2 regions of the Paraburkholderia sp. A1RI-2L genome follow, and region 2 is predicted to be linked to the other one. Evidence: riboswitches for the same ligand, from Rfam matches in the RefSeq annotation. Region 2 holds a riboswitch; the other holds the start of a gene.
What was found. A riboswitch is a leader RNA that binds a small molecule or an ion and turns the genes downstream of it on or off. The one in region 2 is predicted to bind glycine.
Positions count from the first base shown of each region.

Region 1: it holds a riboswitch for glycine, as region 2 does, so the genes downstream of both, gcvT (glycine cleavage system aminomethyltransferase GcvT) here and PWP93_RS22805 (D-amino acid dehydrogenase) in region 2, are expected to answer to the same signal.

Region 1 is NZ_JARBTA010000001.1:2,854,382-2,869,165, reverse strand. Features, by position in the region: gene PWP93_RS13110 (UvrD-helicase domain-containing protein) at 130-2,220, opposite strand; gene PWP93_RS13105 (oxidoreductase) at 2,522-3,571, shown strand; gene PWP93_RS13100 (hypothetical protein) at 3,753-4,124, shown strand; glycine riboswitch at 4,221-4,336, shown strand; glycine riboswitch at 4,385-4,528, shown strand; gene gcvT (glycine cleavage system aminomethyltransferase GcvT) at 4,618-5,736, shown strand; gene gcvH (glycine cleavage system protein GcvH) at 5,816-6,196, shown strand; gene gcvP (aminomethyl-transferring glycine dehydrogenase) at 6,296-9,262, shown strand; gene PWP93_RS13080 (alginate lyase family protein) at 9,541-10,587, shown strand; gene PWP93_RS13075 (L-serine ammonia-lyase) at 10,683-12,071, shown strand; gene PWP93_RS13070 (thiamine pyrophosphate-binding protein) at 12,151-13,875, shown strand; gene PWP93_RS13065 (branched-chain amino acid ABC transporter substrate-binding protein) at 13,994-14,784, opposite strand, start outside.
Region 2 is NZ_JARBTA010000002.1:1,739,213-1,753,996, reverse strand. Features, by position in the region: gene xsc (sulfoacetaldehyde acetyltransferase) at 1-923, opposite strand, end outside; gene PWP93_RS22830 (nuclear transport factor 2 family protein) at 1,073-1,477, opposite strand; gene PWP93_RS22825 (PLP-dependent aminotransferase family protein) at 1,633-3,207, opposite strand; gene PWP93_RS22820 (ABC transporter permease) at 3,688-4,542, shown strand; gene PWP93_RS22815 (ABC transporter substrate-binding protein) at 4,567-5,586, shown strand; gene PWP93_RS22810 (ABC transporter ATP-binding protein) at 5,639-6,376, shown strand; glycine riboswitch at 6,478-6,577, shown strand; gene PWP93_RS22805 (D-amino acid dehydrogenase) at 6,728-7,981, shown strand; gene PWP93_RS22800 (LysR family transcriptional regulator) at 8,054-9,004, opposite strand; gene speB (agmatinase) at 9,180-10,154, shown strand; gene PWP93_RS22790 (aldehyde dehydrogenase family protein) at 10,251-11,765, shown strand; gene PWP93_RS22785 (purine-cytosine permease family protein) at 11,838-13,370, shown strand; gene betA (choline dehydrogenase) at 13,408-14,784, shown strand, end outside.

The DNA of each region.
Region 1 (14,784 bases), on a different contig from region 2:
CGTCGTCGCCTGAATCCGCCGCAACGGCGGCACGCGGCGCAAGCCGCATGGCGCACAACGACAAAGGGCTGCGTCGCATGCGATGCAGCCCTTTTCATTTCACGCCCGCAGCCGAAGAAGCCCGCGACCTCAGCCCTTCTGCAGCAACGCCTTCAGGCTCGCGAGCCGGTCCTTCGGCGACATCGGCGCTTCTTCCGCGGTGGGCGGCGGCGCGTCGTCGAGTCCCATCTCGGGGATGAAGCGCGACGCCTCGCACACCACGGTCTCGCGCGCCCGCTTGCGCTTCTTGCACCAGTTCAGATGCAGGCTGCGCTGCGCGCGCGTGATCGCCACGTACATGAGCCGGCGCTCTTCCTCGATGCGCGCGTCGTCGATCACGTCGTCCTCGGAGCCGCCACGGTGCGGCATGATCCCCTCTTCCACGCCCACCAGGAACACATGCGGATACTCGAGCCCCTTCGACGCGTGCACGGTCGACAGGCGCACCGCGTCCGGGTCTTCCTCCTTGCCTTCGAGCATCGACATCAGCGCCACGGTCTGGATCAGGCTCATCAGGTTCTTGCCGGTGTCGGCCAGACCGTCAGTGTTGTCATAACCGGTGGCTTCGCTGTCCTCGCCGATCTGCTGTTCGGGTTTCGTGCCCTTGCGCTTGAGCCATTCGAGGAATTCGAGCACGTTCTGCCACTTCGACTGCGCCTGGCGCTCGTCGAACGCGTCGTAGAGATACGCTTCGTAGTGGATCGCGTCCATGAGGTCGTCGAGCACGACCGTCGCCGGATCTTTATGCGCGCGCTCGGCGAGGCGTTGCATGAAGTCGCAGAACACGCGCATCGGCTCGACCTGGCGCGCCGAAAGCCGCGCTTCGATGCCGCCCATGTAGACGGCCTCGAACAACGAAACCTTCGCCTGCCCCGCGAACGAGCCGAGCGCTTCGAGCGTGGTGTTGCCCACGCCGCGGCGCGGCGTGGTGATCGCGCGAATGAACGCGGGATCGTCGTCGTGGTTGGCAATCAGGCGCAGGTACGCACAGATGTCCTTAATCTCCGCCTTGTCGAAAAACGACTGCCCGCCCGAGAGCACGTAGGGAATGCGCTCGCGGCGCAGCACCTGTTCGAAGATGCGCGCCTGGAAGTTGCCGCGATAAAGAATCGCGTAGTCGCGGAACTGCGCGCGGCGCTCGAACTTGTGCGCGGAGAGGCGGAACACCACCGATTCGGCTTCGTGCTCTTCGTCGTTGCAGGGCGTGACCGTGATGGTGTCGCCCATGCCGTGCTCGGACCAGAGCTTCTTTTCGAACAGCTTAGGGTTGTTCGCAATGACGTTGTTCGCCGCCGTGAGAATGCGCACCGTCGAGCGGTAGTTCTGCTCGAGCTTGACCACGTGCAGCTTCGGATAGTCCTTGCCGAGCTGCGCGAGATTTTCGATCGTCGCGCCGCGCCAGCCGTAGATCGCCTGATCGTCGTCGCCCACCGCCGTGAACGCGGCGCGCGGACCCGCCAGCAGCTTGAGCAACTCGTACTGGCAGGTGTTGGTATCCTGGTACTCGTCGATCAGCAGATAGCGCAGCTTGTTTTGCCAGCGCTCGCGCACCGGCTCGTTGCTGGCGAAGAGTTCAGTGGGCAGGCGGATCAGGTCGTCGAAATCGACGGCCTGGTAGGCGTGCAGCGTCGCCACGTAGTTGCGGTAGACAATCGCGGCCTGGTGCTCGTCTTCGTTCGACGCGGTGGCGAGCGCCTCCTCGGGCATCACGAGGCCGTTCTTCCACAGCGAGATGATCGACTGGATCTTGCGGATGAAGCCTTTATCCGTCGAGCCCACCTGCTCCTGAATCATGGAGAAGCAGTCGTCGGAGTCCATGATGGAGAACTGGGGCTTCAGGCCCAGGTGCTCGGCTTCCTGGCGCAGGATCTGCACGCCCAGCGAGTGGAACGTGCAAACCGTCAACTGGTTGGTCGGCACCTTGCGGCCTTCCTTGCCGGGCGTGGTGAGCGTCTTGCCTTCGAGCAGCTTGCCCACGCGCTCGCGCATTTCGGCGGCGGCCTTGTTGGTGAAGGTGACGGCCGCGATATGGCGCGGCTCGAAGCCTTTCGCTTCGATCAGATGCGCGATTTTCTGCGTGATCACACGCGTCTTGCCGCTGCCCGCGCCGGCGAGCACGAGACAGGGACCGTCGAGATAGCGCACCGCTTCGCTTTGGGCGGGATTCAGGCCTGCGGACATCGTTGCTGGATTGGAAAAACAGGTGGTACGGCCAGGAGGCGTGCGTTTCGTGGCGCTGCGGCTTCGGGCCCCAAGGGCTTTAAAGCGCGGCGGCCGGCACGGCATGGCGCGAGGCGCGCTCAACAGCGCTGCGGCCTCTCACGCGAGAGGTGCGATGTTAACACGAGGCGGCTTCACATCGATGCGGCCCCGAGGCCGTTCACGCGTCGCCCCTGCTACGCGTGCCACAATGACGGGCTCCCGCCACCCCCGGCGACGGCTCGCGCCGCGCCGCTTCATTGCTGGAAAGAGGACGCGCTTCATGACTGCCCCCCTGCAAATCGGCCTGATGGGCTACGGCTTCGCCGGCCAGACCTTCCACGCTCCCGTGATCGCCCATAGCGGCGCCGCCACGCTTGCCGTCATCGCGACGAGCCAGGCCGAGCGCGCGCAGGCCGACTACCCGGACGCCGCGATCGTCCCGGACTTAGACGCCCTGCTCTCGCTCGACGCCATCGAATGCGTAGTGATCGCCACGCCCAACGACACGCACTACGAGCTCGCGCGCCGCACGCTGGAGCGCGGCAAGCATGTGCTCGTCGACAAGCCGGTCACGCTCAGCGCTGAAGAGGCGCGCACGCTCGCGGCCATCGCGAAGCAGCGTGGCCTCGTGTTCGCGCCGTTCCACAACCGCCGCTGGGACGGCGACTTCCTCACCGTGCGCGAGCTGCTCGCGAACGGCGCGCTGGGGCGCGTCACGCACTTCGAGTCGCATTTCGACCGCTTCCGCCCGCAGGTGCGCCAGCGCTGGCGCGAGGACGCCACGCGCGGCGGCGGCCTGCTCTACGACCTCGGGCCGCATCTGATCGACCAGGCGCTCGCGCTGTTCGGTGCGCCCGAGGCAGTCACGGCGTTCGTCCACACGCGCCGCGACAATGCCAGCGCGCCCGACTACGCGCATCTCGTGCTGCGCTACCCCGGCCATGACGCCGTGCTCCACGCGAGCGCGCTGGCCGCGTTCGCGCCGCGCTTCGTGATTCATGGCACGCGCGGCAGCTACCTGAAGAACGGGCTCGATACGCAGGAAGATCAATTGAAGGCGGGGCTGCGTCCGGGCCAGCCCGGTTTCGGCGAAGGCAACGAAGCGGGCCGCCTGCACACACTCGCCGACGATGGCACGGAAGCCGAGCGCACCGTGCCCAACGCCGCCGGCAATTACGCCGATCTCTATCGCGCGTTCGCCGCCGCGATCCGCGATGGCGAGCCATTCCCGGTGAGCCCGCAGGATGCCATTGACGTGATGAGCATCATCGAGATCGCCACGCAAAGCGCAGCCGAAGGCCGCACGATTGCGTTCACGCGTGCGGCTTGAGCCGCCCGCCTCGCAGCTTGCATTTCACCGACGCGGCTGAAAGGTCTGAACAAATCGTTACAAGTGCGCGCCGCACCCGGGTCATCGGGCGGCGCGCGCGGCACGTTTGCGGACGTACGACGCAAAAAAATGCAGCAACGACGACGAGAAGCTGCAAACAAGGAGAGTCTCAATGACCCGTTTGAACCGTGCCATCCGCTACGCCGCCGCCGGCGCGCTCATCTCGACGCTCGCTGCGTGCGTGGTCAACCAGCCCGCCCCGCGCCCCACCGTGGTGGTGGCCCCGAATCCCGGCCCGAGCCCGCATGATATGGCCGTGGAGCGCCTGCATCAGATCGACGGACGCCTCGACAATCTGGCCCGCCGCATCGATATGCGCGTGAATCAGGGCTACTATCCGCCGCCCCAGGGCGCTGCGCTCCATCACCGCCTCGACACGATCCGCGGCGAAGCGCACGACATGGCCAGCCAGCACGGCGGCGGCATCTCCGCCGACGAGCAACACGTTCTGAACCAGGAGCTGGATACGGCGGCGCGCGCGATCGGAGAGTAACCCGGCACCTCAGGCGACGCGCTGTGCAGCCAGCCGCGCGCCGCCTGCCCCGATTTTTTCCGCATTGACACACCGCCCAAGCGTCGCGCACAATCGCTGCGCGCGCCGGGAGAGCGCGCCGTTTGTCGCACCCTGCCATCGAGCGGGTGCAATGCGCGGCGCCGCCGAAGGGGCAACCCACAAACTCTCAGGCAAAAGGACCGTGCGCGCCGGACCTTCGAATCGCCCGCTCGCCTTCCAGCGCAGCGCGTGAATTTCGAATCCGCAACTCTGGAGAGCGGCAGTAGAACGGCGGCGGAGGATCGTAACTCCTGGCGTTCAGGCTGCCCACCGAAGGGGCGCGCGCCATCGAGCACCATCAAGCACGGCGCAATCTCTCAGGTATCGAGGACAGAGGGGCCATGCAAGAACCGACCCCAGGCATTGGGCCTGTGGCGTTTCCTGCATGGCCTTTTTCGTTTTCGCGCGATTTTTCGTGACCGCCTGAGGCCCCATGACCGAACTCAAACGCACCCCGCTGAACGACTCGCATCGCGCGCTCAATGCCCGCATGGTCGACTTCGGCGGCTGGGACATGCCCGTCAACTACGGCTCGCAGATCGACGAGCATCGCGCCGTGCGCACCGATGCCGGCATGTTCGACGTCTCGCACATGTGCGTCGTCGACTTCTCGGGCGCGAAGACGCGCGAGTTCTTCGCCCGCGCGCTCGCCAACAACGTGGCCAAGCTCGTCACGCCGGGCAAGGCGCTCTACTCGTGCATGCTGAACCCCGAAGGCGGCGTGATCGACGACCTGATCGTCTATTACTTTGCTGAAGATTCGTTCCGCACCGTGGTCAACGCGGGCACCGCCGAAAAAGACATCGCCTGGTTCGAGAAGCTCAACGCCGAAGGCGGCTTCGGCCTCACCATCACGCCGCGCCGCGATCTCGCGATCGTCGCCGTGCAGGGCCCGAACGCACGCGAAAAGGTCTGGCAAGTCGCGCCCGCCTCGCGCAGCGCCACCGAACTGCTCAAGCCCTTCAACGCCGCGAAGATCGAAGCCTCGCCGTTCGGCGAATTGATGATCGCTCGCACCGGCTACACCGGTGAGGACGGCTTCGAAGTCGTGCTGCCCGCCGCCGCCGTGGGTGAGTTCTGGGACGCCCTGCAGCGCCAGGGCGTGAAGCCCTGCGGCCTCGGCGCGCGCGACACGCTGCGCCTCGAAGCGGGCATGAATCTCTACGGCCAGGACATGGACGACACCGTCTCGCCGCTCGACGCGGGCCTTGCCTGGACCGTCGACATGAAGGAGCCGCGCGACTTCGTCGGCCGCCCCGTGCTCGAAGCCAACGGCTCGCGCATGGCCTTCGTCGGCCTGATCCTGCAAAAGGAAAACGGCAAGGCCGGCGGCGTGCTGCGCGCGCACCAGAAAGTCGTCACGCCGCAGGGCGAAGGTGAAATCACGAGCGGCACCTTCTCGCCGACGATGCAGGAATCGATCGCCTTCGCGCGCGTGCCTCAGGGCGTGCAGCCGGGCGACGTCGTGCAGGTGTTGATCCGCGATAAGGCCCTGCCCGCAAGCGTGGTAAAACTGCCCTTCGTGCGCAACGGCAAGGTGCTCGCCGCTTGAGCCAAGGCGATCCGCGAGGATCCGCGCCACGCACGCCCCCCCTCTTTCAAGCCATAACGAACCACGCACTGGAGCAACCATGAGCATCCCGGCCGATCTGAAATACACCGAATCGCACGAATGGATCCGCACCGAAGCCGACGGCACGCTGACCGTCGGCATCACCGATCACGCGCAGGAAGCCCTCGGCGACATCGTCTTCCTCGAACTGCCTGATGCGGGCCGCGCCGTCACCGCCGGCGACGCGGTTGCCGTGATCGAGTCGGTCAAGGCCGCCTCGGACATCTACGCACCGGTCGCGGGCGAGATCATCGAATCGAACTCGGCGCTGGTCGACACCCCGGACCAGGTGAACGGCGCCCCGTACGAGTCGTGGCTCTTCAAGATCAAGCCGGCCGCCGACGCCAAGCTCGACGCGCTGATCGACGCTGCTGTGTACGAAAAGGCCATCGGCGCCTGATCGGCCATTCAGCAGGCAACCCTGTCTTAACCGTAACGGCGCGGACGGCGCGCACTTCAACCCGCGCCGCCCGTGCCGGTAGTAAAACCCGGAACCCCCATGAAGCTCGAACACCCGGATCGTCTGATGAACTCCCCGCTCTCGCTTGCTGCGCTCGAAGCGCATGACGCTTTCGCCGCCCGCCACATCGGCCCCGATTCGGCCGACCAGCAGGCGATGCTCGACGCGCTCGGCTTCGCCTCGCGCGCCGCGCTGATCGATGCGGTGATTCCGGCGAAGATCCGCCGCAACGAGACGCTGCCGCTCGGGCCGTTCTCGCAGCCGCGCTCGGAAGCCGAAGCGCTTGCCGCGCTGCGCGCGCTCGCGGACAAGAACCAGGTGTTCCGCTCCTATATCGGGCAGGGCTACTACGACACGCACACGCCGGCCGTGATCCTGCGCAACGTGCTCGAAAACCCGGCCTGGTACACGGCCTACACGCCGTACCAGCCGGAAATCTCGCAGGGCCGCCTCGAAGCCCTGCTGAACTTCCAGCAAATGATCGTCGACTTGACGGGCCTCGCGATCTCGAACGCGTCGCTGCTCGACGAGGCCACCGCCGCCGCCGAAGCGATGACGCTCGTGCAGCGCGTGGGCAAGTCGAAGTCGAACGTGTTCTTCGTCGCCGACGACGTGCTGCCGCAAACCATCGAAGTGGTGAAGACGCGTGCGAAGCCGATCGGCGTCGAGGTGAAGGTCGGTCCCGCCGCCGAGGCGGCGCAAGCAGGCGCGTTCGGCGTGCTGCTCCAGTATCCTGGCGTGAACGGCGATGTGCGCGACTACCGCGAACTCGCCGCCGCCGTCCACGCAGCCGGCGGCTCGGTCATCGCCGCCGCCGACCTGCTCGCGCTCACCGTGCTCGCGCCGCCGGGCGAATGGGGCGCCGATGTGGCCGTGGGCAACTCGCAGCGCTTTGGCGTGCCGATGGGCTTCGGCGGCCCGCACGCGGCCTATCTCGCGGTGAAGGACGAATTCAAGCGCCAGATGCCGGGCCGTCTCGTCGGCGTGACCGTCGACGCCCAGGGCAACCCGGCGCTGCGCCTCGCGCTGCAAACGCGCGAGCAACACATTCGCCGTGAAAAGGCCACTTCGAACGTCTGCACGGCGCAGGCCCTGCTCGCGATCATGGCGAGCATGTACGCGGTCTATCACGGCCCGCAGGGCCTCAAACGCATCGCGCAGCGCGTGAACCGCGTCGCGGCCATTCTGGCGGCGGGTGCCAAGCAACTGGGCTACACGCTCGTGAACGAATCGTTCTTCGACACGCTCACGTTCGAAGCAGGCGCGCGCACCCAGGCGCTGCACGACGCGGCGCTCGCGCGCGGCATGAACCTGCGCCGCGTGAGCGAGACGCGCGTGGGCATTTCCGTCGACGAAACCACCACGCGCGGCGATCTGGCCGATCTGCTCGCCGTGTTCGCGCAAGCCGCGTTCGCAAACGAAGCGCCCTCGGTCGATGCGCTCGACGCACAACTCGTGGCGCAGGAAGCGGCCACGTTCCCGGCCGCGCTCGTGCGCGAGAGCGCGTACCTCACGCATCCGATCTTCAACTGCCATCATTCGGAAACGGAAATGCTGCGCTATCTGCGCAGCCTCGCCGATAAGGACCTCGCGCTCGACCGCTCGATGATCCCGCTCGGCTCGTGCACGATGAAGCTCAACGCCACTTCGGAGATGCTGCCGGTCACGTGGCCCGAGTTCGGCCGCATCCACCCGTTTGCGCCCACCGAGCAGACCGTCGGCTATCGCGAGATGGTCGATCAGCTCGAGCAGATGCTGGTGGCGGCCACGGGCTACGCCGCCGTCTCGCTGCAGCCGAACGCGGGCTCGCAGGGCGAGTACGCGGGCCTGCTCATCATCCACGCGTACCACGCCTCGCGCGGCGAAGGCCATCGCAACGTCTGCCTGATTCCCGCTTCGGCGCACGGCACCAATCCGGCTTCGGCGCAGATGGCCGGCATGCAGGTCGTGGTGGTCGCGTGCGACGCCCAGGGCAACATCGATCTCGCCGACCTCAAGGCCAAGGCCGAACAGCACGCTGCGAAGCTCGGGGCGATCATGATCACGTATCCGTCGACGCACGGCGTGTTCGAAGGCAACGTGCGCGAAGTCTGCGAGATCGTGCACGCGCACGGCGGCCAGGTCTACGTGGACGGCGCGAACATGAACGCGATGGTGGGCCTCGCGGCCCCCGGCCAGTTCGGCGGCGACGTCTCGCACCTGAACCTGCACAAGACCTTCTGCATTCCGCACGGCGGCGGCGGACCCGGCGTCGGTCCGGTGGCGGTGGGCGCTCACCTCGCGCAATTCCTGCCGAACCAGCTTTCCTCGGGCTACAAGCGCTCGACCGACCAGGGCAACGGCATCGGCGCGGTGAGCGCGGCGCCCTACGGCTCGGCCTCGATCCTGCCGATCTCGTGGATGTACATCGCGATGATGGGCGCGACCAACCTCACCGCCGCAACGGAAATGGCAATCCTCAACGCGAACTACGTCGCGAAGAAGCTCGCGCCGCACTATCCGGTGCTCTACAGCGGCCCGGGCGGCCTGGTCGCGCACGAGTGCATTCTCGATCTGCGCCCCATCAAGGATTCGAGCGGCATCACCGTGGACGACGTCGCCAAGCGCCTGATGGACTACGGCTTCCACGCGCCCACCATGAGCTTCCCGGTGCCGGGCACGCTGATGGTCGAGCCGACCGAGTCGGAGTCGAAGGAAGAGCTCGACCGCTTCATCGACGCCATGGTTGCAATCCGTGAGGAAATCCGCGCCGTGGAAGAGGGCCGCGCGGACAAGGAAGACAACCCGCTGCGTCACGCGCCGCATACGGCAGCGGTCGTGGTCGCCAACGAGTGGCAGCACGGCTACTCGCGCGAGCAGGCAGCCTATCCGGTGGCGTCGCTCGTCGGGCGCAAGTACTGGCCGCCGGTTGGCCGCGCCGACAACGTCTACGGCGACCGCAACCTGTTCTGCTCGTGCGTGCCGATCGGCAAATATGCGAGCGAAAACGCCGGCCAGGGCGAATAAAACGCGCCTGATCGCCCAGTCAATGCAACACCAGCAGCCGCCGCACGCTCCGCGAGGAGCCGCGGCGGTTTTTGCTCGCCGCACATTTGCCCCCGCAAACTCGCGCCAAACCGTTAACATCACACACCTGTCAGCCTTGAACCAGGGAGTCGCGCATGGCGCGGAAGGTGGGAACGGCCTTGACCGGGCATGCCCCGGCGGCAACACAAGCCACGCGGGCCACGAAGGGTGCATCGGGCCAACACGCGCGGACATTCGTCACGGCCTGGCTGTTCGGCATGGGACTTGCTGGTCCGGGCGCGGCGAATCTCGCCCATGCGGCCATGAACTTCTGCGCGGCGCCCGCGCTGCAGACGAGCGAGCGCACCAACGCCGATCCGGGCGTGAAAGCGCTCGTGGCCGAGGTGCAGGCGCACGTGAACGACGTGCCGCATCCGCTGGCACGGCTGCACACGGAAGGCACACTCCCGCACGAGGGCATCTACGATCAGAGCGTGGAGGCCGAGAAGGAACTCGACCTGATGCGCAACGCGGCGCTCGCCTGGCGCGCCACGAGCGACGACCGCTACCTGAAACTCGTCGACCGCTTTCTGTTCGCGTGGGTCACGACCTATCAGCCGAGCTTCAACCCCATCGACGAAACGCACTTCGACGGGCTGATTCTCGCCTACGACATGACCGCGAGCGCGCTGCCCGTGAAAACGCGCAACGCCACCATGGTGTTCCTGAACAAGTTCGTGAACGGCTACATCAAGCAGGTGGACGAGCAGCCGCGCCCGCTCACGGGCACGTTCGCGAACAACTGGCAAAGCCACCGGGTCAAACTGATAGCGATGGCGGCGTTCACGCTCGACAACCGCAAGCTGATTGCGGCGGCGCAGCGGCTGTTCATCGAACAGATTGGCAACAACGTCGCGCCCGACGGCGCGACGCTCGATTTCACGGAGCGCGATGCGCTGCACTACGTGACCTACGACCTGGAGCCGCTGGTGGCCGCCGCGCTCGCCGCGCGCCGGCACAACCGCAACTGGCTGCCCGAGCGTGGAACCAACGGCGCGACGCTCGCGGGCGCGCTGAACTGGCTCACGCCCTATGCGATGGGCGAGAAGACCCACGAGGAATTCGTACGTTCGAGCGTGCCGTTCGACGCCAGGCGCCGCGAAGCCGGGTTGCCCGGTTACACCGGCGCATGGGATCCGAAGAACGCCGCCGAGCTATATCACCTGGCCGCCCGACTGGACGGCCGCTATACGCCAATCGCGCTACGTCTCGCGCCCACGCCGCCGGCGTGGCTGGCCGTCTGTCTGCCGTTGCCGGCGCGCTGACAAGCGCGCCGTGGTCGCGGTGGGTGCGGCGGGCAGCGAGACCAGGCGTGCGCGGCACTCATTGAAACCGACTAGACGAAGCAGGAGCAGTACCCATGGCAGTAAGCGTTTTCGATCTCTTCAAAATCGGCATCGGGCCGTCGAGTTCGCACACCGTAGGGCCGATGCGCGCGGCGCTGATGTTCGCGGAAGGACTCGAGCGCGATGGACTGCTCGCGTCCACCGCCTCCGTGAAGGTCGAGCTGTACGGCTCGCTCGGCGCGACCGGCAAGGGCCACGGCACCGACCGCGGCGTGATGCTCGGCCTGATGGGCGACGCGCCCGACACCGTCAACCCCGATACCATCTCCGAGCGCCTCGAAACCGTGCGCGTCTCGCGCCAGCTCGCGCTGCTCGGCAGCCACGTCGTCCCGTTCGTGCAGAAGGAGCACATCGCTTTTTATCGCCAGGCGCTGCCCGAGCATCCGAACGGCATGAAGCTGCGCGCGCTCGACGCGAGCGGCGCGACGCTGCGCGAGAGCACCTATCTCTCCGTGGGCGGCGGCTTCGTGGTCACCGCGGGCGCGGCCAACACCAAAGTGCTGGCCGCCGCGCAGCAACTGCCGCATCCGTTCGGCACGGGCGCCGAAATGCTCGCGATGTGCCAATCGACGGGCAAGAGCATCGCGCAGCTGATGCTCGACAACGAGCGCGTCTGGCATAGCGACGCGGAAATCCGCTCGGGCCTGCTGCGCATCTGGGACGTGATGCAATCGTGCGTGTCGCGCGGCTGCGGCATCAACAACCCCGACGCCGACGGCACGCTGCCCGGCCCGTTCCAGGTGAAGCGGCGCGCCGCGCAGCTCTACAAGGCGCTCACCGGCAACCCCGAGCGCGCGCTGCAAGACCCGCTCTCGATGATCGACTGGATCAACCTCTACGCGATCGCCGTGAACGAGGAAAACGCCGCCGGCGGACGCGTCGTGACCGCGCCCACCAATGGCGCGGCAGGCATCATTCCCGCCGTGCTCCACTACTACGTGCGCTTCACGCCCGGCGCCAACGAGCAAGGCGTGATCGACTTCCTGCTCACGGCCGCGGCCATCGGGATTCTGTACAAGCTCAACGCGTCGATCTCGGGCGCGGAAGTCGGCTGCCAGGGCGAAGTGGGCGTGGCCTGCTCGATGGCCGCGGGCGCGCTGGCCGCTGTGCTCGGCGGCACGCCGAAGCAGGTGGAGAACGCCGCCGAAATCGGCATGGAGCACAACCTCGGCCTCACCTGCGACCCGGTGGGCGGCATGGTGCAGATTCCCTGCATCGAGCGCAACGCGATGGCCTCGGTGAAAGCCGTGAACGCCGCGCGCATGGCGCTGCGCGGCGACGGCGCGCACTACGTCTCGCTCGACTCCGTCATCAAGACGATGCGCGAGACCGGCGCCGACATGAAGACGAAGTACAAGGAAACGTCGCGCGGCGGGCTCGCGGTGAACATCGTCGAGTGCTGATGCGCGGGCTTCCGGCGCAATTCAAACTTGATTCGGACGTATTCACATCACGAACGAAGGAGACTTGATCATCATGCAGATGCAGCAGCCGGACGATTCAGCCCGCGTTTCCGATTCCGCGACCGTCACCGGGGCGCGCCTCGTCGTGGACGCGCTCGTCGCCAACGGTGTCGAGCGCGTGTTCTGCGTGCCCGGCGAGAGCTACCTCGCCGTGCTCGATGCACTCGCCGACGAGACCGCGCGCATCGACACCCTCGTGTGCCGCCACGAAGCGGCGGCGGCCAACATGGCGGAAGCGGTCGGCAAGCTCACCGGCAAGCCCGGCATCGCGCTCGTCACGCGCGGCCCCGGCGCGACGCATGCGGCGATCGGCGTCCACACGGCCTTTCAGGACTCCTCGCCGATGATCCTGCTGATCGGCCAGGTCGCGCGCGATCAGATGGACCGCGAGGCGTTTCAGGAGATCGACTACCGGCGCATGTTCGGGCAAATGGCGAAGTGGGTCGCGCAGATCGACGACGCGCGCCGTGTGCCCGAGTATTTGAGCCACGCGTTCCATGTCGCGACATCGGGGCGCCCCGGCCCGGTCGTGCTCGCGCTGCCCGAGGACATGCTGAGCGGCGCGATTCCCGCAGCGCAAGCCCAGCACATCGCGCCTGCCGCGCAACGCGTGCAGGCGTCGCCGTCGGCTGCACAGATCGAACGGCTACGCACGCTGCTCGCCGCGGCGAAGAAGCCGTTGGTGATCGCGGGCGGCCATGGCTGGACGCGCGATGCGTGCGCGGACCTGCAGCGCTTCATCGAGCGATGGCAGTTGCCGGTGGGACTTGCGTTCCGCTTCCAGGACACGCTCAGCAACGATCACCCGAACTATGCGGGCGACGTGGGGCTCGGCATCAATCCGGCGCTGGCCGCGCGCATCCGCGAGGCCGATGTGCTGCTCGCGCTCGGCCCGCGCCTTGGCGAAGCCACCACCGGCGGCTACGCGCTCCTCGACATTCCGAAGACTAAGCAGACGCTCATCCACGTGCATCAGGGCGCGGAGGAGCTGGGCCGCGTCTATGCCGCCGATCTGCCGATCGTCTCGGGTTTGGTCGAGATGGCGGCGCAACTCGCGGCGCTAGAAGCGCCCGCCGCACCCGCGTGGGCGGGCTCCGCCCACGCCGCGCACGAAGCGTATCTCGCATGGCGCGCGCCGCGCCCCATGCCCGGCGATGTGCAACTGGGCGAAGTCATGCAACAGCTTCGCGCGCGCCTGCCCGACGACGCCATCGTCACGAACGGCGCGGGCAATTACGCGACCTGGCTGCATCGGCACTTTGCGTACCGCGATTTTCGCTCGCAGCTTGCACCCACCAGCGGCGCGATGGGCTACGGCGTGCCTGCCGCGATCGCGGCGAAGTCGCTTTACCCCGAGCGCGCCGTGGTCGCGCTCGCCGGCGACGGCTGCTTCATGATGTCCGCACCCGAACTGGCGACGGCCATGCAATACGGCCTCGCGGTCGTGTTCATCGTCGTGAACAACGGACATTACGGCACGATTCGCATGCATCAGGAGCGCAACTACCCGAACCGCGTGCACGGCACGCAGCTCACGAACCCCGACTTTGCAGCATTTGCGCAATCGTTCGGCGCGCACGGCGAAATCGTCACGACGACAGCGCAATTCGCGCCGGCGCTGGAACGCGCGCTCGAGGCAGGCAGGCCGGCGCTGATCGAGATTCGCGTGACGAAGGAGGCCAGCACGCCTGCTGCGTCGCTCGAGCAGATTCGCGAGCAGGGAAGGAAAGCGCGCGGAGAATGAATCGCTTGGATTCCTGAATAAACTCACCTTTAAAAGATGAGCGCATAAAAAAGCCCCGCAGGCTTCAACCCTGCGGGGCTTCTTACATCAACTTGCGGATCAACCGCGAGCGCAGCGCTTACTTGCCGCCCACGCTCTGCAGCGTCGTCCACTTGCCGTCGACAACCTTGTACAGCGTGATGCCGCCATTCTTCAGGTCGCCCTTCGTGTCGTACGCGAGTTCCTTCGTCGTCACGGCCGGCATGTTGGTCTTCGCGAGGAACGGCAGGTACTTGGCCGGGTCCGTCGAGTTCGCGGCCTTCATGGCTGCGAACATCGCCATTGCGCCGTCGTAGGCGTACGGCGAGTAGGTCTGGACGTCTTCGCCAAAGCGCTTCTTGTACTTCGCGACATAGTCCTTGCCGCCCGGCATTTCTTCCAGCGGCAGTCCGGCGAGCGACGCCACCGTGCCGTTCGCCGCGTCACCCGCGATCTTCAGGAAGGTCGGCGTGTGCACCATCTCGCCGCCCATCAGCGGTGCCGTGATGCCCAGCGACTTCATCTGCTTGACCATCGGGGCCGCTTGCGAATCCGCGCCGCCGTAGTAGATCAGGTCCGGCTTCTGCGCCTTCAGCTTGGTCAGGATCGACTTGAAGTCCACGGCCTTGTCGTTCGTGTACTCGCGGTCGATGATCGTGCCGCCCGCTTCCTTCGCTGCCTTCGCGAACTGGTCGGCGAGACCCTGGCCGTAGGCCGTGCGGTCGTCAACCACGGCAATCTTCTTCATGCCGAGGCTCTTCACCGCGAACGTGCCCGCCACCGAGCCTTGCTGGGTGTCCGAGGTCATCATGCGGAACGTGGTCTTGAAGCCTTGCTGCGTGTATTCCGGCGCCGTCGCCATCGCGATCTCGGGGATGCCGGCGTTCGCGT
Region 2 (14,784 bases):
ATGATCTTCGCGTCTTTTGGCCAGTAGTCCATACCATGTTGCGGAAGCGTGCCGAACGGTCCAAGACGCGAGCCCAGCGCGATCACCACATCGGCGCGCGAGATCAGCTTCATCGCGGCCTTCGATCCCTGGTAGCCGAGCGGGCCGCACCAGAGCGGATGGTTCGCCGGGAACGAGTCGTTGTGCAGGTAGCTGTTCACGACCGGCGCGCCCAAGCGTTCGGCGAGCGCCTTGCACTCCTCGATCGCATCGCCCATCACGACGCCGCCGCCCGAGATGATGACCGGGAATTTCGCGCTGGCGATCAGATCGGCCGCTTCGTTCAGGCTTTCGGCGCCGCCGGGGCCGCGGTCGAGGCGGCGCGGCTGCGGAATCTCGGCCTTGATCTTGCCGTAGAAGTAGTCGCGCGGAATGTTCAGCTGGGTCGGGCCCATTTCGGACATGGCGCGGTCGAAGCAGCGCGCGGTGTATTCGGCCATGCGCGCGGGGTGGGTCACGTGGCCCTGGTACTTCGTGAACTCCTGGAACATCGGCAGCTGATTCGCTTCCTGAAAGCCGCCAAGGCCGATGCCCATCGTGCCCGCCTCGGGCGTGATCATCACGACCGGGCTATGGGCCCAGTACGCCGCCGCGATAGCAGTCACGCAATTGCTGATGCCGGGGCCGTTCTGGCCGATCACGACGCCGTGACGGCCCGACACGCGCGAGTAGCCGTCGGCCATGTGAGCCGCGCCTTGCTCGTGAACGACGGGAATGAGGCGGATGCCGGCGGGCGCGAAGATGTCCATCGCGTCCATGAACGCGGAGCCCATGATGCCGAACATGTCGGTCACGCCGTTGGCCGCCATGGTTTCAACAAAGGCTTCGGACGGGGTCATGTCCTGCGGGCCGCTGGCCGCCTGGGTCGAGGTCTTTTCGCTCATCAACTGTCTCCGGTTGTCGTGTGACGGCAATGCCGTGCTTTCAATGCTATTCGGCGTCCCATGAGGGTCAAGGGAATCCGAACTCGATGGGTGAATCTGAAATGGAATGGAACGTTTCGTTTCAAAACGCCGGGTGCCACTGCGTGGACTTACGCCTGCAGCTTCGGGCGTTCCTTGCGGAACGCGCGCTTCACGGCAATGCGTCCGTCGCGGAACTCGAACAGATCGCAGCCTTCGGCTTCGATGCGCCAGCCTTCAGCGTGCGTGCCCGTGAACACCCATTCGGACACGCCGCGATCGCCCGCGACGTAGTGGCGTCCCGCGCCCCAGTGGGCGTCGGGAAAGGTGCGAAAGACGGCTTCGAAGGCGGCGCGCACCGCTTCGCGTCCAACGAAGCGGGTGCCGTAGACTTCGGGGCCGCCAGCCGCGTCGAATACGCAGTCTTCGGTCATGAATTCCATCAGCGCATTGGCGTCATGACGGTTGAAGGCATCGGAAAAGGCGGCGAGCGTGTCGGCCGTGACGGTGGATTGGGCGCTGAGCGTATCTGCCATACGTGTCTCCAGTTGGAAGCCGGCGCCGTGCACGAGAAGTCGTGCGTGGCACCGTATATCGACACGTTAAGGTTTGCTCATCGAGTGCGGTAGCACCAGTGCGAATCTTTCGCCTGGGCCAGCATGCGGGCCGCTCAGGGCCGCGGCGGGGACGCTCAGGCGGGACGCTGCAGACGCACGACTTGCGCGAGCGCGCGCACACCGGGTTCGATCTTGTCGAGCTCGATGGCGGAGAAGCCCATGCGGAACCAGGGGCTGTGTTCGGCGTCGTCGGCGAAGAACACGCCGCCGGGCTCGATCAGGATGCCGGCCTCGCGCGCATCGTCGGCGAGGCGCGCGGAGTCGAGCCAGGGCGGGCCTTGCACCCAGCACGACGCGCCGCCGCCGACCGGCACGTAGCGCACCTCGGGTAAATGCGTATCGAGCGCCGCCATCAGCGCGCGCGCCCGCTCCTTGTAGGCATGGGCGAGCCGGCGCAGCAGCGCGTCGTGATGCCCGAGCGCGAGGAAGGTCGCGAACGCGCGCTGGATATAGGCCACCGGGTGACGCACCATCAGGCGGCGCAGCGCGCGCAGCTCGCGCACGAGCTCGGGCGGGCCGACCACGTAGCCCAGACGCAGGCCGGGCGCGAAGGTCTTCGAAAGGCTGCCGACGTAGATCACGCGATCCGCCGTGTCGAGGCTCTTCAAGGCCGGATGCGGCGTGCCGGAGAAGGTGTTCTCGCTCTCGTAGTCGTCTTCGATGATGACGAAGTCGTGCTGCTGGGCGAGCTCGAGCAGCGCGCGGCGGCGCTCGATGGGCATGGTGGCCGTGGTCGGGCACTGGTGGCTCGGCGTCACGAACACGTAATCGCAGCGCGCGAGCGAGTCGGCGAGGCGCACCGGATCGATCCCTTCGCCGTCTATCGGCAGTTCGAGCAGATTCGCCTTGCGGTTCACGAAGATGTTGCGGGCATCGGGATATCCCGGATTCTCGAAGCCGACCGTCGTGTTTTTCCCGAACAGCAAATCGGCGACGAGGTAGAGCGCCTGCTGGCAGCCATTCGTAATGATGATTTCGTCGGGCATCGCGAACACGCCGCGCCGCGGCAGCACACGGGTGCGGATCTGCTGGATCAACGACTCGTCGTCGCGTTCGATCAGGTCGGGCGCCCAGTTGCGGATCTCCATGATCGATAGCGCCTTCAGGCAGCACTCGCGCCAGTCGTTGGTGGGAAACAGCGATTGATCGAACTGCCCGTAAATGAACGGATATGCATAGTTCTGCCAATTGGCGGGTTTGACGATGTTGCGCTGGGCCGAGGGCGGGCGCTGGATGCGCGATTTCCAGACCGGGGCGAAGGGCGACGCCGCGCCATGCGGCTCGGCCGCGACGGCTTGATCCGCGCGCTGCTGCTCCCGCTGCTGCACGCGCTGCTGCGCCTGCTTTTGCACCGTCACGCCGTGCAGGCCTTCCAGCATGGCGGGGTTGACGAAGTGGCCGCTGCGCTCGCGCGAGACCAGATAGCCTTCCTCGACGAGCATCTGATAGGCGAGCACGACGGTGTTGCGGGCGACGCCAAGCTGCTCGGCCAGTTCGCGGCTCGACGGCAGCGCGGCGTCGGGCGGCAGTTGTCCGTCGAGGATGGAGGCCACCAGCATCTCGCGAATCTGGTGCTGCAGACTTGTTTTCGACTCCGGTGACCGTCGGAACTGCTGGGCCCAAAGGGCGGACGGGGTGCGGGTCGGCATGCTTGCTCCTGTGATGGGTGAGGGCGGTGAGAGGGCGGTGAAAGTCCGAAAGTTCGATCGCCGGTTTGCAAAGCCGATAAATCGACCTGACATTCGGCCATTATCGGCCCACAATATTCAATAGGGGCCTCCCGAGTCGATTAGGTGAATTTCGGAGCGACGGTTCGCGATGAACCTGCCTCACCGGCCTTCGGGAGAACCCTCACGGGTGCGGGCGAGCGCTTGCCGCTGCTGCGACGCAGCGCGAGCGCAGAACGGCGAGCGGGCGCGCGGTTTGCGCACGCCGTCCGAATCATCGAAGGAATCCATGGTGCCGGGCTCATCTGGCACTGGCTCCATCGGATCTTCCCGCGTGGTACTACCCGCCGTTTTATTGATTGAGAATCCTTGGTTCAACGGGCGAGACGCTAACAACAAGCGTGGTGAAACAAAAAAGCGTTCCGCGGCGAGCTCATTGCATTTCAACTTGAGGAGACGGCGGTGAAAGCCTTACCCAGACTGACGAAAATGATGAAGCATCCCGTCGACTCGCCAATCGAGCCGGTGATCAAGATACGCCGCGGCCACGGCAAGTTCAATTCCTGGTGGCTGACGACCGCCGTTCTCGCGATCTGCGTCGTGCTTTGGCAGGCGGTATCGAAAGCAGGCATTTTTCCGTCCTTTGCGCTCCCTTCGCCGGTGGCGGTGTGGCAAGCCTTCGTCGACATCATCCATAACGGCTACGGCGGACAGTCGCTCATCAGCGACATCCTGGTTAGTTGCTTGCGCATCGTTGTGGGTTTTGTCGGCGCGATTGTGATCGGCGTTCCCGTTGGCCTGCTGATGTCGCGAAACAAGATCGTATTCGACATCATCGACCCGCTGCTGCAGTTCATTCGGCCGGTTCCGCCGCTTGCCTATATCCCGCTGCTGGTGGTGTGGTTCGGCATCGGCGAATTGCCCAAGGCCATTCTCATTCTGGTCGGCACCATTCCGGTCATCATCATCGGCACCATGTCGGGCGTGAAAAGCACGCCGGCGCTGCGCATCTCGGTGGCGCGCACGCTCGGCGCGACCAACGCGCAAATCTTCCGCAAGGTCGTGCTGCCCTCGGCCATGCCGGAAATCTTCACCTCGATGCGTGTGGGCATCGGCGTGGCGTGGACCTGTCTCGTGGCCGCGGAACTGATCGCGGCGAGCAGCGGGCTGGGTTGGCTCGTGCAGTTCGCAGGACAAGCCTTGCAGGTTGCCATCGTGATCGTCGGCATCGTGATCATCGGGTTGATCGGGTATGCCATGGAGCTGGCGATTCGCAAGATCGAAAACATAGTCGTTCCCTGGCGCGGACATAACTGATCGGGTCATCCGAGGAGACGAAAAATGAAAAAGATGCAATGGATCTTTGGCGTGAGCGCGGCCCTGCTTGCCAGCAGCTGCCTGGTGCCCGGCGCGGCTTACTCGCAGGGCAAGCCCGAAGTCATCATCGGCTACGAGGACAACGGCGCCGATCCGTACATGGTGTCGATGGCCGAGCATCTGTTCGAAAAGCATATGAACGCCAATGTCGAGTACAAGCTCTTCAGCTCGGGCCCGGCAGCCATGAGCGCGCTGGCGTCGAACAGCCTCACGTTCATGTGCGGGCTTGGCGTGCCGCCGCTCGTCACCGCCATCGCCCAGGGCTTGCCGATGGCCATCGTGTACAACCAGGAGCGCTATACCAATGCGGCCGGCATCGTGGTCAAGCCCGATAGCGGCGTCCACGACGTGGCAGGGCTCAAAGGCAAGAAGATCGCGATCGTGGCCGGCTCGCAGGCTTCCTTCGAACTGGCGACCTTCCTGGCGCAAGCGCACGTGCCGTATGAATCGGTCACGCAGGTCAACATGGCGCCGCCGCAGATGCGCACCTCGTGGGTGACCGGCGCGATCGACGCGGCGATCGTCTGGGATCCGGTCTTCAGCGCGCTGCGCGCAGCCGGCGGCAAGGCCATCAAGACCGACGGCGACCTGCCGCGCGAAGCTTCCAGCTACAACGTGTGCATCGCCAACGCGGAATGGGCGAAAGCGCATCCGGACCTGGTGACCGGCTTCGTCAAGGCGCTCGACGCGGGCTATCAGGTGACGATGAAGAATCGCGACCAGGCGATCGCCGAGATGGCGAAGGCCACCGGCGTGACCGTGCCGGTTGCGACGAGCGAGCTCGCCGGTTACGAGCTCTTTTCCGGCGCCGACCAGACCACGCCCAAGGTGATGGGCCTCGACGCCGGCGTCAAAACCTCCGCGACGTACCAGACGCTGGTGAATACCGCCAAGGTGCTCAACCAGATCGGGCGTATCCCGTCCGTGCCGGCGAACTTCGACGCGAACGTCGCGCCGCAGTATTCGAAAGCGTTGGCGCATTGACTCATTCGCGCATTGATCCATTGACGGTCTGACCGTCGAACAGGAGACGAACTTGAACATCGTCATCGATTCCCTGTACAAGACTTTCGGCGCCACCACGGCACTGGAAAACATCAATCTGCAGTTCCGGGGCGGCGAATTCATCACCGTGCTCGGCTCTTCCGGCTGCGGAAAGACGACCTTGCTGCACCTGCTCGCCGGTCTGACGTCGCCCTCGCGGGGCAACATCTATATCGATGGCGAGGTCAAGGAACAGCCCGGCGCCGACCGTGTCGTGGTGTTCCAGCAGGCCGGCTTGTTTCCGTGGCTCAGCGTGGAAGAAAACATCGAGTTCGGTCCTTCGCTGCACGGGGTTCCCAAAGAGCAACGGCGCAAGGATTCCGCGGAGATCCTGCGCATCATCGGCCTGGAATCGTTCGCCAAACATAAGCCCTACGAGTTGTCGGGCGGCATGCAGCAGCGCGTGGCGATCGCGCGGGCGCTCGTCATGAAGCCGAAGGTGCTGCTGATGGACGAGCCCTTCGGCGCACTTGATGCGCAGACGCGCCATTCCATGCAGACGTTCTTGACCGAGCTATGGGAGAAGCTTCATTGCACGATCGTGTTCATCACCCATGACATCGACGAAGCGATCTTTCTCGGCACGCGGCTCGTGGTGCTTTCGGCGCGTCCTGGGCGGGTGGCGCTCGACGTGCCCATCGAGCTGGACCGCCCGCGCACGCCGGAGGTCGCGTTCGAGCCGCATTTTCTGGAGTTGAAGAAGACGGCGATGGGCATTCTCGCGCATTGATGCATGCGCTCCCCGAGCGCGGCGGTCAACGGCCCATGAGCAGCGTGCCAGCGAAAATCGCTTGCAAGCGCAATAACGGCCCGCTATCGTTGCGCTGTTCGACACGCTGCAGCGGGAGAGACCGTCACTGCGAAAGCACCTGACGGCGCCGACGGAGCAACCGCCCCGGAAACTCTCAGGCACAAGGACCCTGCAGCAAGAACATCTGGAGAGCGGCGCGAACGCGCCCACCGAAGGAGATTTCCGCGCCGGCGCGTCCAGCGCCGGCGCGGAAAGAAACTCTCAGGTACATGGACAGATGGGGCACAGGTGTCGGAAACGACAAGTGCTCAATCTAATCTGGACCATGTCATGTCACGAATCGCCATTATTGGCGCCGGGATTACCGGCGTCACGACCGCTTACGCCCTCGCCAAGCGCGGTTTTCGCGTTACCGTGCTCGAACGCCATCGCTATAGCGCGATGGAGACTTCGTTCGCGAACGGCGGCCAACTCTCCGCATGCAACGCCGAAGTCTGGAACAGCGCCGCCACCGTTATCAAAGGCCTGCGCTGGATGCTCACGCGCGACGCGCCGCTGCTTGTAAACCCGCTGCCGGGCTGGCACAAATATTCGTGGATGGCCGAGTTCCTGCGGCAGATTCCGAACTATCGGGCAAACACGCTCGAAACCGTGCGCCTTGCCATCGCGGCCCGCGAACACCTGTTCGAGACCGCGCGCAAGGAGGGGATCGAATTCGACCTGGAACAGCGCGGCATCCTGCACATCTTCCGGGACCGCAAGAGCTTCGACGCTTCATCGAAGGTCAACGCCATCTTGACCGAAGGCGGTCTCGACCGCAGGCCGGTGACCGCAGCCGAGATCCGCCAGATCGAGCCCACGCTGGAGGGCGCGTTTTACGGCGGCTTCTTCACGCCCTCCGATTCGACCGGCGACATCCACAAGTTCACGCGCGGCCTGACGCAAGCGTGCGTGCGGCACGGCGTGGAGTTTCGCCACGACACGCAGATCACGGCGATCCGGCGCGATTCGGACGGTGTCTTTACGGTATCGGCGACGCAGCAGGGCGCCGCTCACGACGCGAGGTTCGAGCGCATCGTCGTTTGCGCGGGCGTCAACAGCCGCGCATTCGCGTCGATGCTGGGCGACCGCGTGAACGTGTATCCGGTGAAGGGCTATTCGATCACCGTATGCCTCGACGACGAGACGAGCCAGCGCGCGGCGCCATGGGTCAGCCTGCTCGACGAGAGCGCCAAGATCGTCACAAGCCGGCTGGGCGCCGAGCGCTTCCGCGTGGCCGGCACGGCCGAGATCAACGGCCTTAACCGGGACATTCGCGCCGACCGCGTCGCGCCGCTCGTCGAGTGGACGCGGCGCCTGTTCCCGCAGGTCAGCACCTCGCGCGTGATCCCGTGGGCCGGACTGCGGCCCATGTTGCCGAGCATGCTGCCGAAGGTCGGCCGGGGACGCATGCCGGGCGTGTTCTACAACACCGGGCACGGGCACCTCGGCTGGACGTTGTCGGCGGCAACGGCGGAGAACGTCGCCGCGCTGATCGAGGGCATGGCGGGCAGTGCCCAGGACGTTCGCTTGGCGACCGCCTGAGCGTCGCGGCATCGTCGCTTGACTTGACCGCAGCACCTCATGGCCGCCCGCGCAAGCACGCGGGCGGCGCGGCTATTTGCGGCGCGCGGGCGGCTTTTCGTCCGCGTGCTGGTCCGCGTGTTCATGCACCCAGACTTCGTGCAGGTCCACCATGAAGGCCTGCAAAATAGAAGGTACGGCAGAGGCCCGGCGCGTCGCCGCGCAAAAGGGCGACTGCATGCCGAACTGCTCCGGGCCAATGCGCCGCATCTCGTCGCGCTCGACCCAGCGCGCCGCGTAGTGATTTGGAAGGAATCCTATATACGCGCCCGAGAGAATCAGGATCGCCTGCGCCTCGACGTTGTCGACGGTCGCCGCGGCCTTGCTCGCACTCAGCATCTTCAGGTCGTGCTGCTGCAGGTAGCCGCGCGCGGCGATGCGGCTCGTGGCAATGGCTTCGATCTGAATGCCGTTTTCCCGTGCCCCGGCAAAGAGCGGATTGCCCTTGCCGCAATAGAGCCCATCGGGCTCGAGATAGAGCTCGGTGTAGGCGAGCCCCGGCACGTGAATCGGGAAGTGGCCGATCGCGACATGGAGCCGGCCGTCGAGCACGCGCTCTTCGAGTTCCGCCGGCGTGCCGACGTAGACGTCGACATGCACGTCGTCGCCCCGCGAGACGAACTTCTGCAAGGCCCGCGGCAGCGGCGAGGCGAGGTCCGTCACCGTGTTGTCGATGATGCCCAGATAGAGCCTGCCGGCGATATGTTGCTTGAGCGCGTCCGTGTCCATGCAGAACGCCTCGACGGCCACCTGCAGTCGCTGGGCCGCCTCATAGGTGGCAAGTCCGTGCTCGGTCAGGCGGAAGCCGCCGCGGCCGCGCTCGCACAGCTTGAGACCGAGGCGCGTTTCCAGCGTGGTCATCTGCTCGCTGATGGTCGACTGGCTCACGTTCAGGGTCGCCTGGGCCGCGGAGAAGCCGCCGCAGCGAACGACATGCATGAAAACCCTGAGCAGTTTGAGATCGACGTCCCGCAGTTGCATCATTGCCCGCGTTCTCCATAATCGCTTGCTTCGGATATTCCGATATGAACATCTGATACCCGGGATTTTTGGTCAAAAATAATGCGCACATAGTGTCTCAAAGCGGCGGCCCGGCAGAAACCGGGTCGTTCACCGATTACTGACTGGATCAGCCAGCGGATCACACACGGAGACACTCATGCCGGGCAATACGTACGAAAGCGGGCGGCTGGACTTGCCGTTCGTGGGACATTGCACTTTCGCGAAATCGCCGGTCTGCCTCGACTGGGACCGCATCGACGCCGATGTGGCAATTCTTGGCGCCCCCAACGACATGGGCACGCAATGGCGCTCGGGCGCGCGCTTCGGGCCGCGCAGCATCCGCGAGGCATCCACGCTGTTCTCGTTCGGCCATGCGGGCGCATACGACCACGAAGACGACGCGCTCTATCTGACGCGCGATCAAGTCCGCATGGTGGACGTAGGCGACGCCGACATTGTCCACACCGACATGGCGGCGAGCAACGCCAACATCGAAAGCGCCGTGCGCAAGATCCTCGCGAACGGCGCGATGCCCATCACGCTGGGCGGCGATCATTCGATTCACGCACCCGTGATTCAGGCGTTCGAGGGCCGCGGTCCCATTCACATCGTGCACTTCGACGCGCATCTGGATTTCGTCGACGAGCGCCATGGCGTGCGCTACGGGCACGGCAATCCGCTGCGGCGCGCCTCGGAAATGCAGCATATCAGCGGCATGACGCAACTCGGTATCCGCAACGTTTCTTCGTCGAACCGCAGCGACTACGATGCGGCGCGCGCAGCGGGCTCGGACATTCTGTCCGTGCGCGACGTGCGCCGGCTCGGCACGCAAGGCGTGCTCGAACGCATTCCCGAGGGCCGCGCCTACTACATCACGATCGACATCGACGGCTTCGATCCGTCCATCGCGCCGGGCACGGGCACGCCGAGCCATGGCGGCTTCACCTACTACGAGGTGCTCGAAATCATCCAGGGGCTGGCCCGCCGCAGTCACGGCAACGTCGTGGGCATGGACCTCGTCGAGGTGGCCCCGGCATACGATCCGGCGGGCGTCACGCCGATTCTCGCGGCGCAGCTGCTGCTGAATTCCATCGGCTTCATTTTTCACGCGCGCAGCCAGCGGCCGCGCTGAGGCCTCCCTGCGGATAGCGGCACCCAACGTCAACACGCGCGCAGCGAGGGCACGACGGCACGACGGCGCGACGGCGCGCGAGATCAGGAGACAACCTTGGAATCCATCGTACGAAACTATCTGGAGCAGTTCGGCGTGCGCGAGGAGACGCGGCGCTTTCTCGAGCAGCCGCAGCGCATGCTGATCGGCGGGGCGTTCGTGGCGGGCGGCGCGGGCGAGATGCTCGACGTGGTCGAGCCCTCCACCGAAGGCGTCATCACGCAGATTCCGCTCGCCACGACCGGCGACCTCGATCGCGCGGTCGCTGCGGCGCGCGCGCAGTTCGACGGCGGCGCCTGGCGGCGTCTGAAGCCGCTCGAACGCGAGCGCCTGCTGCACCGCCTCGCCGATCTCATCGAGGCCCACGCCGACGAGCTCGCCGAGATCGAGTCCATCGACGTCGGCAAGTCGGTCGCGAATGCGCGCGACGTGGACATCCAGGGCACCATCGACACCTGGCGCTATTTCGCGGGCTGGGCTTCCAAGCTGCACGGCCGCACCGTCGAGCCTTCGCTGCCCGGCCACTATCTGGCCTATACGCGCAAGGAGCCGGTGGGCGTGGTCGGCATCATCGTGCCGTGGAATTTCCCGCTGCAAACCCTGGCGTGGAAGCTGGCCGCGGCGCTCGCGGTGGGCTGCACGGCGGTGATCAAGCCCGCGGAGCTGACTTCGCTCTCGACCTTGCGCTTCGCGCAACTCGTGCAGGAGGCCGGCATTCCCGATGGCGTGGTGAACGTGGTGACCGGGCGCGGCACCGTGATCGGCGCGGCAATGGCGCGCCATCCCGGCATCGACAAAGTGACGTTCACCGGCTCCACGGCGGTGGGGCGCGACGTCGGCAGCGCGGCGGTCGACGGCGTCAAGCGCGTCACGCTGGAGCTGGGCGGCAAGTCCCCGGTGCTCGTGCTCGACGACGCGGACATCGAGGCCGCCGCGCGCGCGGTGGCCAACGGCATGTTCTTCAACTCGGGGCAGGTGTGCGACGCGGGCAGCCGCCTCTACGTGCAGCGCGGCGTGCACGAGCGCTTTCTCGCCGCGCTGATCGACTACACGCGCACGCTCAAGATTGCGCCGGGCCTCGATCGCGATTGCTTCATCAGCCCGCTGGTTTCGGCGCAGCAAAAGGCCCGCGTGACGTCCTGGATCGAAACCGGCCGGCGCGAAGGAGCGGAACTGGTGTATGGCGGGCGCAACGTGGAAGGCTCGGGTTATTTCGTTCAGCCCACGATATTCGCGCATTGCCGACCGGACATGCGCATCGTGAAGGAAGAAATTTTCGGCCCCGTGCTCGTGAGCGCGCCGTTCGACGATGTGAACGAGGCGATTGCGCTCGCCAACGACACGCCCTATGGACTCGCCGCCGCGATCTATTCGCGCGATCTGAACCGCGCGCATGCGCTGGTGCCGAAGCTGCGCGCGGGCAGCGTCTACGTGAACGCGCACAGCATGATCGATCCGGCGATGCCGTTCGGCGGCTTCAAGGCGTCGGGCTTCGGCAAGGACCTCGGCGCCGAGCAGCTCGACTCGCTGATGGAGACGAAAGCCGTCTGGATCACGCTGAACGACGCGTAGGGCGGGGCCTCCCTCGCATCTTACCCAGGCTTATCTTTACGCAGCATCGTCCATTACGACATGGGGCACACGATGGAAGCACACGACAGAGTCGCAGCAACGATCGCAGCGCCAACGGCCGCCGCCGGCGAGCATGGCGCGATCGAGGGTCATTCGATCGATTTCATTCCGGAAACCGAGCGCACCGACCGGCTATCGCGCCAGGGACCGTTCTGGTTTCTCGGCAACTTCACGTTCTTCACCATGACGATTGGCTTCGTGGGGCCGAGCGTCGGACTGAGCGCGCTATGGACAACGGTCGCCGGCACGCTGGGCATCATGTTCGGTACCTTGTTCATGGCGTTTCACGGCTCGCAGGGCCCGCATCTGGGCCTGCCGCAGATGATCCAGTCGCGCGCGCAGTTCGGCTATCGCGGCGTGGTGCTCGTGCTGCTCGCCACGCTGTTCGTGTTCGCGGGCTTCAACATCGTGAACCTCGTGCTGATGATGCAGGGACTCAAGGCGCTGTTCGGCTGGGATCCGCTCAAGGTGGCGCTCGTCGTCACCGTGCCTGCGGCAATTCTGGCGATTCTTGGGCACGACTGGATGCATCGCAGCTTCAAATGGGCGCTGTATCTCTCGCTGCCGCTGTATGGCCTCGTCACCCTGGCGGTGCTCATGCACTGGGTGCCCGATCTGCCGCTGCCGGCAGCGCTGCCCGGCACGCCGCCGCCCGCGCCGCTCGGCTTCACCTTGACCGGCTTCATCACGCAGTTTGCCGCCGCCGCGAGCTACAACATCGCCTATGCGCCCTATGTGTCCGACTATTCGCGCTATCTGCCGAAGAACACGCCGAGCGGCCGGCTGATCGCCGCGGTGTTCCTCGGAGCGTCGCTCTCGGGGGCGTGGATGATCGCGGTGGGCGGCTGGCTCGGCGACCACCTGCACGCCACCGACGTGCTGGTGGCGCTCAACCAGGTGGGCAGCGATCTGTCGCCGCGCCTCGGCAGCGTGGTGGTGGCGATCACGATCGTGGCGTTCCTTCCCGTGATCGCGATGAACATTTACAGCGCGAAACTCACGGCGATCACGGGCCTCGATTCGTTCAGGAAGATCGAGCCTACGCCCCGGGTGCGCGTACTGGCGATTCTCTTTGTCGTGGTGCTGCAGCTCGGGGTCGCACTCAGCATCTATACGTCGGGCAAGGGGCTCGCGGTCCTGAACATCTATCTCGTCGTGATGCTTTACTTCCTCGTGCCGTGGACGGCCGTCAACCTCACCGACTACTTCTTCGTGCGCAAGGGCCGCTACGCGATCCCGCACTTCTTCCTGCCGCAGGACAACATCTACGGCATGTGGGGCGCGCGCGGCCTGATGTCGTATGCCATTGGCTTCGCCGCAATGGTCCCGTTCTTCTGCATCTTCGACGGCGCCAACGAAGTCTATGTCGGCCCGTTCGCGCGAGCGATGGGAAGCGTGGACCTCGCGTGGCTGGTCGGTCTGTTCGTCTCGGGCATCGCGTACTACGTGCTGAGCCGCTCGCTCGATCTGCGCCGCGAGGACGCGCTGATCTCGCATATCGAAAAGACCATGCCTCAGTACACCACGGGCGAGCAGCGCTTCTGAGCGCGATATCGTCAGGATAACGAATCAGGAATTCATCATGGAAAGCCGGGAATACGACTACATCATCGTGGGTGCGGGATCGGCGGGCTGCGTGCTGGCCAACCGCCTCACCGAGAATCCGTCCGTGAGCGTACTGGTGCTCGAATACGGCGGCAGCGACCGCAGCATCATCATCCAGATGCCGAGCGCGTTTTCGATGCCGATGAACACGCGCAAGTTCAACTGGAAATACCAGACCGCGCCGGAGCCGCATCTGAACGGACGCCAACTGCACTGTCCGCGCGGCAAGGTGCTGGGCGGATCGTCGTCGATCAACGGCCTTGTCTATATTCGCGGCCATGCGTACGACTTCGACGAATGGGAGGAACTGGGCGCGCGCGGCTGGGGCTACCGCAACTGCCTGCCGTACTTTCGCCGCGCCGAGAATTACAAGTTCGGCGGCGACCAGTATCGCGGCTCGAGCGGGCCGCTCTCCACCAACAACGGCAATAACATGAAAAATCCGTTGTACGGCGCATGGATCGAAGCGGGCGTGCAGGCGGGCTACATCCATACCGACGACTGCAACGGACACATGCAGGAAGGCTTCGGCGCGATGCACATGACGGTGAAGGACGGCGTGCGCTGGTCCACCGCCAACGCCTATCTGCGCCCGGCCATGAGCCGTCCCAACCTGCACGTGGTCACGAATGCGATGACGCGGCAGGTGATCGTCGAGGGCAAGCGCGCGGTCGGCGTGGTCTACGACCGGGGCGGCGTCACGCACACGGCGCGCTGCCGCGCCGAAGTGCTGATTTCATCGGGGCCGATCGGCTCGCCGCATCTGCTGCAGCGATCGGGCATCGGGCCTGCCGACGCATTGCGCGCGGCGGGCGTGGAGGTCAGGCACGCTCTGCCAGGCGTTGGCATGAATCTGCAGGACCATGCCGAGATCTACATCCAGTACGGCTGCAAGGAGCCCGTCACGCTCAACGGCCAGATGGACCCGTGGCACAAGTTCCTGATCGGCTTGCGCTGGCTGCTGTTCAAGGATGGTCTCGGCGCCAGCAACCATTTCGAGGCCGGCGGTTTCATCCGCTCCGAGGCGGGGCTGCGCTGGCCCGATATTCAGTTCCACTTTTTGCCTGCCGCGATGCGCTACGACGGCGACAAGCCGTTCAAGGGGCACGGCTTCATGGTGCTCACCGGGCCGAACAAGCCCAGGAGCCGGGGGCATGTGCGGCTCACGTCGGGCGACCCGTACGCGCACCCCGAGATCCGCTTCAATTATCTGGACCGCGAAGAGGACCGCGAGGGCTTCCGGCGCTGCGTGCGGCTCACGCGCGAGATCATCGGGCAGCCAGCGATGGACCGTTTCCGCGATGTCGAGCTCGCGCCCGGCCCCGACGTGCAAACCGACGACGAAATCGATGCC